Variovorax paradoxus: one gene and its partner. The protein of the gene in region 2 interacts with the protein of the main gene of each other region in a pairwise test. Links are inferred from orthologs where the notes say so. Each region holds a gene or a part of one and is shown on either strand. Other genes may lie near its edges.

The links. Proteins that work in one complex are often made in the same cells at the same time.
Region 1: the proteins of cysK (region 2) and cysE interact in binary tests that used the Escherichia coli proteins (3 or more experiments, as listed by UniProt). The link is inferred for Variovorax paradoxus from one-to-one orthologs.

The regions. Positions count from the first base shown.
Region 1 is NZ_CP123990.1:3,767,445-3,772,698, forward strand. Bases 1,578-4,526 are described here. They hold cysE (serine O-acetyltransferase), read right to left. Parts: upstream 3,474-4,526; coding sequence 2,682-3,473; downstream 1,578-2,681. Other genes in these bases: QHG62_RS18135 (heavy metal translocating P-type ATPase), read right to left, coding at 1,578-2,130; cadR (Cd(II)/Pb(II)-responsive transcriptional regulator), read left to right, coding at 2,203-2,679; QHG62_RS18150 (RNA methyltransferase), read right to left, coding at 3,531-4,262; QHG62_RS18155 (inositol monophosphatase family protein), read left to right, coding at 4,384-4,526. Outside these bases: more of QHG62_RS18135, read right to left, coding at 1-1,577; more of QHG62_RS18155, read left to right, coding at 4,527-5,254.
Region 2 is NZ_CP123990.1:4,688,084-4,693,136, forward strand. The notes cover bases 947-3,694. They hold cysK (cysteine synthase A), read right to left. Parts: upstream 2,907-3,694; coding sequence 1,986-2,906; downstream 947-1,985. Other genes in these bases: QHG62_RS22520 (NAD(P)/FAD-dependent oxidoreductase), read right to left, coding at 947-1,914; QHG62_RS22535 (hypothetical protein), read right to left, coding at 3,409-3,694. Also shown: QHG62_RS22515 (flavin reductase family protein), read right to left, coding at 1-261; more of QHG62_RS22520, read right to left, coding at 274-946; more of QHG62_RS22535, read right to left, coding at 3,695-3,957; QHG62_RS22540 (RNA pseudouridine synthase), read right to left, coding at 4,031-4,741; QHG62_RS22545 (MBL fold metallo-hydrolase), read right to left, coding at 4,738-5,053.

The DNA of each region.
Region 1 (5,254 bases), 920 kb from region 2 along the record:
CGCAAGCGTGATGTTCTGCCAAAGCACCGAATGTGCGCGGCGCGAGAGGCGAATGGTTTCGGGCAGGCGCCGCAGGTCGTCGTTCATGATGACCACGTCCGCGGCCTCCATGGCCGTGTCGGTGCCGGCGCCGCCCATTGCAAAACCGATGTTCGCCTGCGCGAGCGCGGGCGCATCGTTGATGCCGTCGCCCACCATGCCGGCCATGCCGTGACGCTGCTGGAGCGCCTTGACGGCTTCGAGCTTTTCTTCGGGCAGCAGGTTGCCGCGCACGTCTTCGATGCCCGCATGCGCGCCGATGGCACTGGCCGTGGCGGCGTTGTCGCCGGTCAGCATCACGGGCGTAACGCCAAGCGCGCGCAGCTCTGCCATTGCAGCTCGCGAAGAGGGCTTGATGGTGTCGGCCACCGCAAACAACGCGAGTACCTCATTGCCAGAAGCCAGAAGCGTGACCGTGCGCCCTGCTTCTTCATGGCGCTTCAGTTCGGCTTCGAGCGCCGGGCTGCACAGCCCCCGCTCCTCCATCAGCCGGTGGTTGCCAAGCACGTAGCCCCGGCCCTCGTGCGTGGCCTGCACGCCGCGTCCGGGCAGGGCCGTGAAATCGCCAACCTCCAGCGGTTGGAGCTTCAGGCCCTCGGCAATGGCCTTGGAGACCGGGTGGTCCGAGCGGCCTGCAATGCTTGAAGCAACCGCGAAGATCGCATCCTTGTCAGCCGCGGCTCCAAGCAGGCTCGACTCGACCAGCCGCGGCTTGCCTTCGGTGATGGTGCCCGTCTTGTCGAGCGCCACCGCCTTGAGCTTGCGCGCCTCTTCGAGGTAGGTGCCGCCCTTGATCAGGATGCCGCGCCGCGCGGCCGAGGCCAGCGCGCTCACCACGGTCACCGGCGTCGAGATGACGAGTGCGCAAGGGCACGCAATAACCAGCAGCACCAACGCCTTGTAGACGGCCTGCATCCAGCCCCAGCCCATGAGCCAGGGCGTGAGCAGCGCCACCGCAATGGCCAGCACGAAAACCGCAGGCGTGTAGACCGCCGCAAACTTGTCGACGAAGCGCTGCGTGGGGGCGCGCGAACCTTGCGCCTCTTCAACCGCATGAATGATGCGGGCCAGCGTGGTGTTGGCCGCCACGGCCGTCACCCGAAATTCGAGCGCGGCCGTCTGGTTGATGGTGCCCGCGAACACGGCGTCACCGACCGACTTGTCGACCGGAATGCTCTCGCCGGTGACGGGCGCCTGGTCGATGGCGCTCGTGCCTTCGGTAACGACGCCGTCCAGCGGCACGCGCTCGCCGGGGCGAATGCGAACAGTGGCCCCAAGCGCCACGGAGTCGGCCTTTGCCGTCTTCCAGCTGCCGTCGGGCTGCCGCACCTCGGCTTGCTCGGGCGCCAGTGCGAGCAAGCCCTGGATGGCATTGCGCGCACGGTCGACGGCGCGTGCCTCGATCATTTCGGCAATGGCGTAGAGCGCCATCACCATGGCGGCCTCGGGCCATTGGCCGATCAAAAAGGCGCCCGTCACGGCCACTGCCATCAAGGCGTTGATGTTGAGCCGCCCGCGCACCAGTGCAGCAAAGCCTTTCTTGTAGGTGTCGAGACCGGCCAGGCCGATGGCACCCAGCGCAAGCGCCATTTCCACCGCAGTGAACGCGGCACCCTCCGGTGCAAGAAAAGAAATGGTTTCGGCCGCAATGGCCAGCACCAACGCGGCAACCAGCCGCAAGAGCTCCGGCGTCATGAGGCCGGTGGCGCGCCCTGCGCCAATGGCAGCAGGCTGCCCGCCCGCCATGTCGTTCAGCGGCTCCGGCTTGAAACCCGCCTTTCGAATGGCTGCCAGCGCATCGGGCAACGCAGCGCCATCGGCCGTGATGGCCATGGTGCGTTCGCCGAGCCGAAACCGCAGCCCGCTGATGCCGCGAACGGGCTCGAGTGCGCGGCGGATCTCGGACTCTTCCACAGCGCAATCCATCGTGGGAATGCGAAAGAGCAATGCGCCCTTCGGAACATCGGCGGTATCGACAGCAGCCGTGGGGGCAGCAGTTGTCGATCCGCAGGCGGAGTTGCCGCAGCAGGCCGTTTCGACAGGGGCATGGGCGTGCGGCGCCAGGGGTTTCAGGGCATTCTGCTTCGTCATGAAGGCAATTGGAAACCCTGAAGCAGGTGTAGAGTCAAACGGCAAATTCCTTCACTTCGTTCTTGCCGCATCATGAAAATCGGAGAACTGGCCAAGGTCGCGAACACGCCGGTGGAAACCATCCGGTACTACGAGCGCGAGCAGCTTCTGCCCGAGCCCGCGCGCACCGAAGGCAACTACCGCATCTACGACGACGAGCATGCGCAGAGGCTGGGCTTTATTCGCCGCTGCCGTTCGCTGGACATGACGCTCGAAGAAATCCGAAGCCTGCTGCGGTTTCGCGATGCGCCGGACGAAGACTGCGGCCGGGTCAACCAGCTGCTGGACGACCACATCGGCCACGTGGCCGCCCGCATTTCTGAACTCAAGCTGCTGGAGAAGCAGTTGAAGGCCCTGCGCCAGCAATGCTGCGGACCTGAGTCGGCGCAGAACTGCGGCATCCTGCAAGAGCTGGACACCGCCTCGACCGCGGCAGAGCCCTTTGGGCAGCACGCAGGGCATGTGCATGGGTCGCTGCACAACACCCCTGCCGCGAAGCGTTCCGGCTGAGGCTACTTGCCGATCAGTTGGGTCAGCTTCTCCGCCTCGAAGCTCTCGTCAAGCGCCGCATCACACGGAACGCAGTCCTTGGTACCGGGATGCGCAGACAGCTTTTCGATGGCCTGCCACAGCAGCGCGATCTGGTGCTCTTGCCCCGCGGCGTTGTCGATCAGCCCGCGCATGGCCTGGCTCAGGGGGTCGTCGTCCTGCGTGATGCCGTAGGCAGAAAACTTTTGCGGCGCGGCCACATCGGCGCTCTCACCGGCCTTCGACGGAATGATGCGTGCCGGAATGCCCACCGCCGTTGCGCCCGCAGGCACCGGCTTGATGACCACCGCGTTGCTGCCGATCTTGGCGCCGTCTCCAACGACAAACCCGCCCAGCACCTTGGCTCCCGCGCTCACCACCACGTTGCGGCCCAGCGTCGGGTGGCGCTTGGTGCCCTTGTACAGCGAGGTGCCGCCCAACGTCACGCCCTGGTAGATGGTGCAGCCGTCGCCGATTTCGGCGGTCTCGCCCACCACCACGCCCATGGCATGGTCGAAGAACACCCGCTCGCCGATCTTGGCGGCCGGATGAATCTCGATGCCCGTGAGCCAGCGCGCCACGTGCGCGATGAAGCGGGCCGGCCACTTGAAACCGTGCGTCCAACAAGCGTGCGCCCAGCGATGCAGCACCACGGCATGAAAGCCGGGGTAGACCGTGATCACTTCCCAGGCGCTGCGCGCGGCCGGGTCGCGTTCGAGGATGCACCGGATGTCGGCGCGCACACGAGAGAACATCGCTGCCTTTGTTGTCGTTATATCGATAGGGGCCGCGCAGTCTAAGGCCGGCCGTCTTCGCGCACGCGCGATGGGGTTTTAGCCCTTGCGCGGGCCGTTGGCCGCGTCGGCCATGGCCTTGGCGATGCCGCGCAGGATGTGGATCTCTTCGGGCGTGGGCTGGGCACGGTTGAAAAGCTGCTGCAGCCGGGGCATCAGCTTCTTTGGCGCCTCGGGGTCCAGAAAGCCGATGTCCACCAGCGAACGCTCCCAGTGGTCGAGCATGCCGGCCACCGCCTTCGCATCGGCCGCCTGCACCGGCGCCGTGGCGTCGCGCACCGCGTAGCCGCCCAAGGCAAGGCGCCATTCATAGGCAATCACCTGGATGGCGGCGCCCAGGTTGAGAGAGCCGAACTTGGGGTCGGTCGGAATGCTCAGCGCCACGTTGCAGCGGTAGACGTCTTCGTTGCGCATGCCGAAACGCTCGGAGCCGAAGAGAAAGGCCACATGCTGGTCGCCCTGCTTTGCCAGCGGCTCCAGGTGCTCACGCGGGGTGCGCGTGGGCGGGCCGAAGTCGCGCGGCACCATGGCGGTGGCGCACAGGTGGGTTACGCCGTCGAGCGCCTCGTCCAGCGTTTCGACGATGCGGGCGTTGTTCAGCACGTCGAGCGCGCCACTTGCCCGCTGGATGGTTTCTTCCCGCCGCAGCACGTTGGCCCACCGGGGCGTTACCAGCACCAGGTCGTCGAAACCCATGGTCTTCATGGCGCGGGCGGCGGCGCCCACATTGCCTGCGTGGCTGGTCTGGATCAGGATAAAACGGGTGCGCATGGAGGGTTTGGAGGCACGAAACGGGCGGAGCCGGTAAAATGACCGATTCTCGCCGCCCGCATCGCCGGGCCGCAGGGTCGCCTCCAGGGGACCTCCTCCACCGTTCTTCTCACAATCCAGAATGTCGTCCCCCAACCTGCATCCCATGCTCAATGTGGCCGTCAAGGCCGCACGCGCCGCCGGCGCCATCATCAACCGCGCCGCCCTCGACGTCGAGGCCGTGCGCATTTCGCAAAAGCAGGTCAACGACTTCGTCACCGAAGTCGACCACGCCAGCGAGCAAGCCATTATTGAAACGCTGCTTGGCGCATACCCGGGGCACGGCATCCTGGCCGAAGAATCGGGCACCGAGCATGGTGCAAAAGATTCCGACTACGTCTGGATCATCGATCCGCTCGACGGCACCACCAACTTCATCCACGGCTTTCCGGTCTACTGCGTTTCCATTGCGCTGTCGGTGCGCGGCAAGATCGAGCAGGCGGTCATTTACGACCCGAGCCGCAACGACCTGTTCACCGCCACCAAGGGCCGCGGCGCCTACATGAACGAGCGCCGCATTCGCGTCTCGAAGCGCACCAAGCTCAGCGAATGCCTTGTTTCGACCGGCTTTCCGTTTCGCACGGGCGACAACTTCAAGCAGTACCTGGCCATCATGGCCGACATGATGCCGCGCATGGCGGGCCTGCGCCGCCCGGGCGCGGCCGCGCTCGACCTGGCCTACGTGGCAGCCGGCTTTACCGAAGCCTTCTTTGAAACCGGCCTCAACCCCTGGGACGTGGCCGCGGGTTCGCTGCTGGTGACCGAGGCCGGCGGCCTGATTGGCAACTTCACGGGTGAGCCCGACTTTCTGGAACAGCGCGAATGCCTGGCCGGCGCCCCGCGCATCTACGGCCAACTGGTGCCGCTGCTTGCCAAATACTCCAAGTTTGCCGGCATCGACGACAAGATGCGCGCCAGCGACCGCGTGCGCGCCGTCTCTGCCGCAGCGCGGC
Region 2 (5,053 bases):
CTGGCGGATGTTGTGCAGGCTGTCCTTGGCGCCGATGCTCGCAAAGCCCACGATGGGCGGCGTGTAGTTGAAGGCGTTGAAAAAGCTGTACGGCGCGAGGTTGAGCGCGCCGTTCTCGTCCTGCGACGAGATCCATCCGATCGGCCGCGGACCGACCATGGCATTGAACGGGTCGTGCGGCAGGCCGTGGCCCTTGGCGGGCTCGTAGAAGTGGAAGCCGTCTTCGCTGTCGTTGTTGGTGATGTCGTCGATGCTGGACATGGCTGTGGCTCCTTATGCTCCGGTGACGCTGCGTGCCACTGCCTCGGCCACCTTGATTCCGTCCACGCCGGCCGAGAGAATGCCGCCGGCGTAGCTTGCGCCTTCGCCGGCCGGGTACAGGCCGCGCACGTTGAGGCTTTGAAAGTCGTCGCCGCGCGTGATGCGGATCGGCGACGAGGTGCGCGTTTCGACGCCGGTCAGCACCGCATCGTGCAGGTCGAAGCCCTTGATCTTGCGGCCGAAGGCGGGAAAGGCCTCGCGCATCGCCTCGATGGCGTAGGCCGGCAGTGCCTGGTGCAGGTCGGTGGGCGTCACGCCGGGCTTGTACGAAGGCGTCACGCTGCCGAGCGCGGTAGAAGGCTTGCCCGCGATGAAGTCGCCCACCAGCTGGCCGGGCGCGCGGTAGTCGCCACCGCCGAGCACGAAGGCGTTCGATTCGAGCTCGCGCTGAAGCGCGATGCCGGCCAGCGCGTCACCCGCGGTTTCGGCCGTCCAGCCCGGAAAGTCGCGCGGGTCGATGCCCACCACGATGCCCGCATTGGCGTTGCGCTCGTTGCGCGAATACTGGCTCATGCCGTTGGTGACCACGCGGCCCGGCTCGCTGGTGGCCGCAACCACCGTGCCGCCCGGGCACATGCAAAAGCTGTAGACCGAGCGGCCATTGCTCGCGTGGTGCACCAGCTTGTAGTCGGCCGCGCCGAGCAGCGGATGGCCCGCATGGCGGCCCCAGCGCGCGCGGTCGATCAGGCCCTGGGGGTGCTCGACCCGAAAGCCGATGGAGAAGGGCTTGGCCTCGATGTGCACGCCGCGCTGGTGCAGCATGGCGAAGGTGTCGCGCGAGCTGTGGCCGAGCGCCATCACCACGTGGTCGGCGCGCAATTCGCTGCTGGTGCCGGTGGCCTGGTCGACCACGGTGAGGCCGCGAAGCTGGCCGTCTTCGATGTGCACATCGGTCACGCGCTGCTCGAAGCGGATCTCGCCGCCCAGCGCCACGATCTGTTCGCGGATGTTCTCGACCACCTTCACCAGCTTGAAGGTGCCGATGTGCGGATGCGCGACATAAAGAATCTCTGGCGGCGCGCCGGCCTTGACGAACTCTTCCATCACCTTGCGGCCGAGGAAGCGCGGGTCCTTGATCTGGCTGTAGAGCTTGCCGTCCGAAAAAGTGCCGGCGCCGCCTTCGCCGAACTGCACGTTCGACTCGGGGTTGAGCACGCTTTTGCGCCACAGGCCCCAGGTGTCTCGGGTGCGCTGGCGCACCGTCTTGCCGCGTTCGAGCACGATGGGCTTGAAGCCCATCTTTGCGAGCATCAGCGCCGCAAAGATGCCGCAGGGGCCAAAGCCGATCACCACGGGCCGGGGCGCACCCTCGGGCGCATGCGCCGGCGGCGTGTAGCGCATGTCGGGCGCGGGCTGTATGTGCGGATGGCCGGCGTGCCTGGCGAGCAGGGCGGCTTCCAGCTTTGCATCGGCCAGCTGCACGTCGCAGATGTAGACCGTGAGCAGGTCGACCTTGCGCGCATCGAAGCTGCGCTTGAAGACGGTGTGGGAGGCGATCGCTTCGAGCGGGACGTCGAGGGTCCGGGCGATCAGGGTGACGAGCGCTTCAGGCGCGTGGTCGAGCGGGAGTTTGAGTTCGGAGATTCTCAGCATGACGGTGGCTTGTGGTTATCAAGCAGACCGCGGATTTTACGCGCCGGAGGCGCTATGAAAGAGATAGCTGGTCAGGCCGGCAAAAAGCCCTCGACCGAGAGGTAGCGCTCGCCCGTGTCGTAGTTGAAGCCCAGCACCACGGCATCGGGTGCCAGCGAGGGCAGCTTCTGCGCAATGGCCGCGAGCGTGGCGCCGGAAGAAATGCCGACCAGGATGCCTTCTTCCACTGCGCAGCGGCGCGCCATTTCGCGGGCCGGCTCGGCATCGACCTGCAGCACGCCGTCGAGGAGCGAGGTATCGAGGTTCTTGGGAATGAAGCCCGCGCCAATGCCCTGGATCGGGTGCGGCGAAGGCGCGCCGCCGGAGATGACGGGCGAGGCCACCGGCTCCACCGCGAACACCTGCAGCTTGGGCCATTTCTTCTTGAGCACCTTCGCCACGCCCGTGATGTGGCCGCCGGTGCCCACGCCCGTGATGATCACGTCGATGCCGTCGGGAAAGTCGGCCGCAATTTCCTCGGCCGTGGTGTGCACATGCACGTCGACGTTGGCGGGGTTGTTGAACTGCTGCGGCATCCACGCGCCCGGCGTGCCGGCCACGATTTCCTCGGCGCGGGCGATGGAGGCCTTCATGCCGCCCGCGCGCGGCGTCAGGTCGAAGGTGGCGCCGTAGGCCAGCATCAGGCGGCGGCGCTCCATCGACATGCTGTCGGGCATTACCAGAATGAGCTTGTAGCCCTTGACAGCCGCAACCATCGCCAGGCCGATGCCGGTGTTGCCCGAGGTGGGCTCCACGATGGTGCCGCCGGGCTTCAGCGCGCCGGATTTCTCGGCGTCTTCCACCATTGCAAGTGCAATGCGGTCCTTGATGGAGCCGCCCGGGTTGGCGCGCTCGGACTTGATCCACACCTGCTGCTTCGCATTGCCGAACAGGCGGTTGATGCGGATGTGCGGCGTGTTGCCGATGGTCTGGAGGATGTTCTGGGCCTTCATTGGATCTCCTTGGGCTTTATGGGGCAGGGCAGGTCAATCGAAGCGCCATTGTGAAACGGGCTGCCAGCGGATGCGAGGGGATCAGGCGATAATTCCCTCGTGAAGCACGCCAGACCGCCGCTGGTGCAAGCCCGAAAGGGGCGACGCCGCAAGGCGCCGCGTCGAAAGACCGCACTGGAGGAACGTCCGGACTGCACAGGACAGCGCAGGAGTTAACGACTCTCCACCGTGAGGTGAGGATCAGAGCAACAGAGACGAGCCGATTCAGTTCGGGTGAAACGGGCAATCTCTGCGCGCAGCAACACCAAGTAGGCCAGTATCGAGGTGGTTCCGCTGAGCTGGCGGGTAGGTGGCATCGAGCCGTTTGGCGACAAACGGCCCAGAGTAATGGCGGTCACGTTGGGGGCAACCCCAACGCACAGAATCCGGCTTATCGGCGGGCTTCACACTTTTTCTTGCCCCGGGGCAGCGAGCCATTGCGCAGCTGCCGCGGAGCGCACGCTCAGCGCGTAAACAGCCAGCCGCCCTTGGGCTGGCGCATCAGCTCGTGCCGCCTTACCGAGCGCTCTTCCCCGTCGTCGCCCACGTACACCACGTCGAAGCGCAGCAGCTTGGGCGACACCATCTTCCAGTTCTGGATGCGCTTGACGGTGACGCAGGCTGTCTTGTCGTGGTAGTGCATTTCGGCCATGGGGCCGCCCTGGAAGCCCGTTCCGTCGAACAGCCGCCCGGGCGCCGCAAAGGGGTTGAGCACGGCGCCGTTGCGCGCCGTGATGCAGCCTTCGGTTCGCACAAAAGACTCGATAGTGGGCGCGGCGCTTTGCACGATCTTGGCGACGGCCGGCGTGGGCGGCTTGGCGACGATGGCCTCGCGGATGCGCTCCACCTGCTCTTCGGTGATGGGTGCGAGCCCGCTGGGGGACACGACCGGTGGCGGGGCGGCTGGCGCGGGCGGCGATTGGTTGGGCAGCAATGGCGCCAGGTAGCTGCAGCCCGCCAGCGCAAGAGGCGCCGTGCAGGCAAGTGCTGCGGTCTTGATTCCGAACTTCATCTCTTTTTCTCCTGTCCCTGTCTGTGTCCCTGTCCCTCGATAGCCTCTTGATTGTTGTTGTCGCTATCGTGGGTCAGAAGCGTTCGTGCGGCGAAAGATAACGCCACTGCCCGGGCTGCAGCCCCGACAGCGGCACGCGGCCGATGCGGATGCGCCGCATCGCAAGAATGCGCAGGCCGGCGTTGTCGCACAAGTGCGCAATCTGCCCCGGCCGCGCGCCCTTCAGCGCAAAGCGCAGGCCGGTCTGGTCGTCGGCCTGGCGGCCGATGCTCACGCGCGCGGGCGAGCGCTCGAAGCGCACCAGCTGCTCTGGGCTGACCGTGCCCGCCACGTCGACCATCACTTCGTGTTCGATCACGCCTGCGTCTTCATGCAGCTTGCGCTCGATGCGCCAGTCCTGCGTGTAGACGACCAACCCGCTGGCGCCGGTTTCGAGCGGCGTCATGCAGTTCTGGCCTTTGGCATGCGCCGGCAGAAAGCGCATGCCGGCGCGCTCGGGCTCGTGGTGGTTGGCGGCCACCAGCAGCCGGTGCGCGTTTTCGGTCGGCATGCCGGCGGGCTTGTGCAGCAGCAGGGTAACGGGCACCACCGGTTCGGGCTTGGCACCGGGCTCGATCTCGACCTTCTGATGGTCTTGCACGCGCGACTGCGGCAGCAGCGCCGGCACACCGTCGACGCGCACCGAGCCGTTCTCGATGAGCAGCTCGGCCTCGCGGCGCGAGCAGCCGGCGATGGCGGCCACGCGCTTGGCAAGGCGAATGCCTTCTTCGCTGGCGCCGGTCATTGGGCGGAAGCCAGTTGCCGGATGCGCGCCACGTGCGCGGCCAGCGAGCGGGCCGCCACGGGCCACATGCGCTCGGGCACGTCGTCGTAGGCAAGCGGCAGCCAGTCTTCGGGCGTGCCTTGGGGGAGTTTTTTCATGGCGGAGGCAATCTTGGCTTCGCGCTTCAGGCGATGCGCTTTCAGTTGGGCGATGGCCGCGCGTGCGCTGCCGATGACGTAGCCGTGCGCCGGCAGGATGAACTCGATACCGCCCGCCTCGCAGGCTGCGTCCAGCTTGTCCAGCGAATCGAGGTACGCGTTCATGTCGCCATCG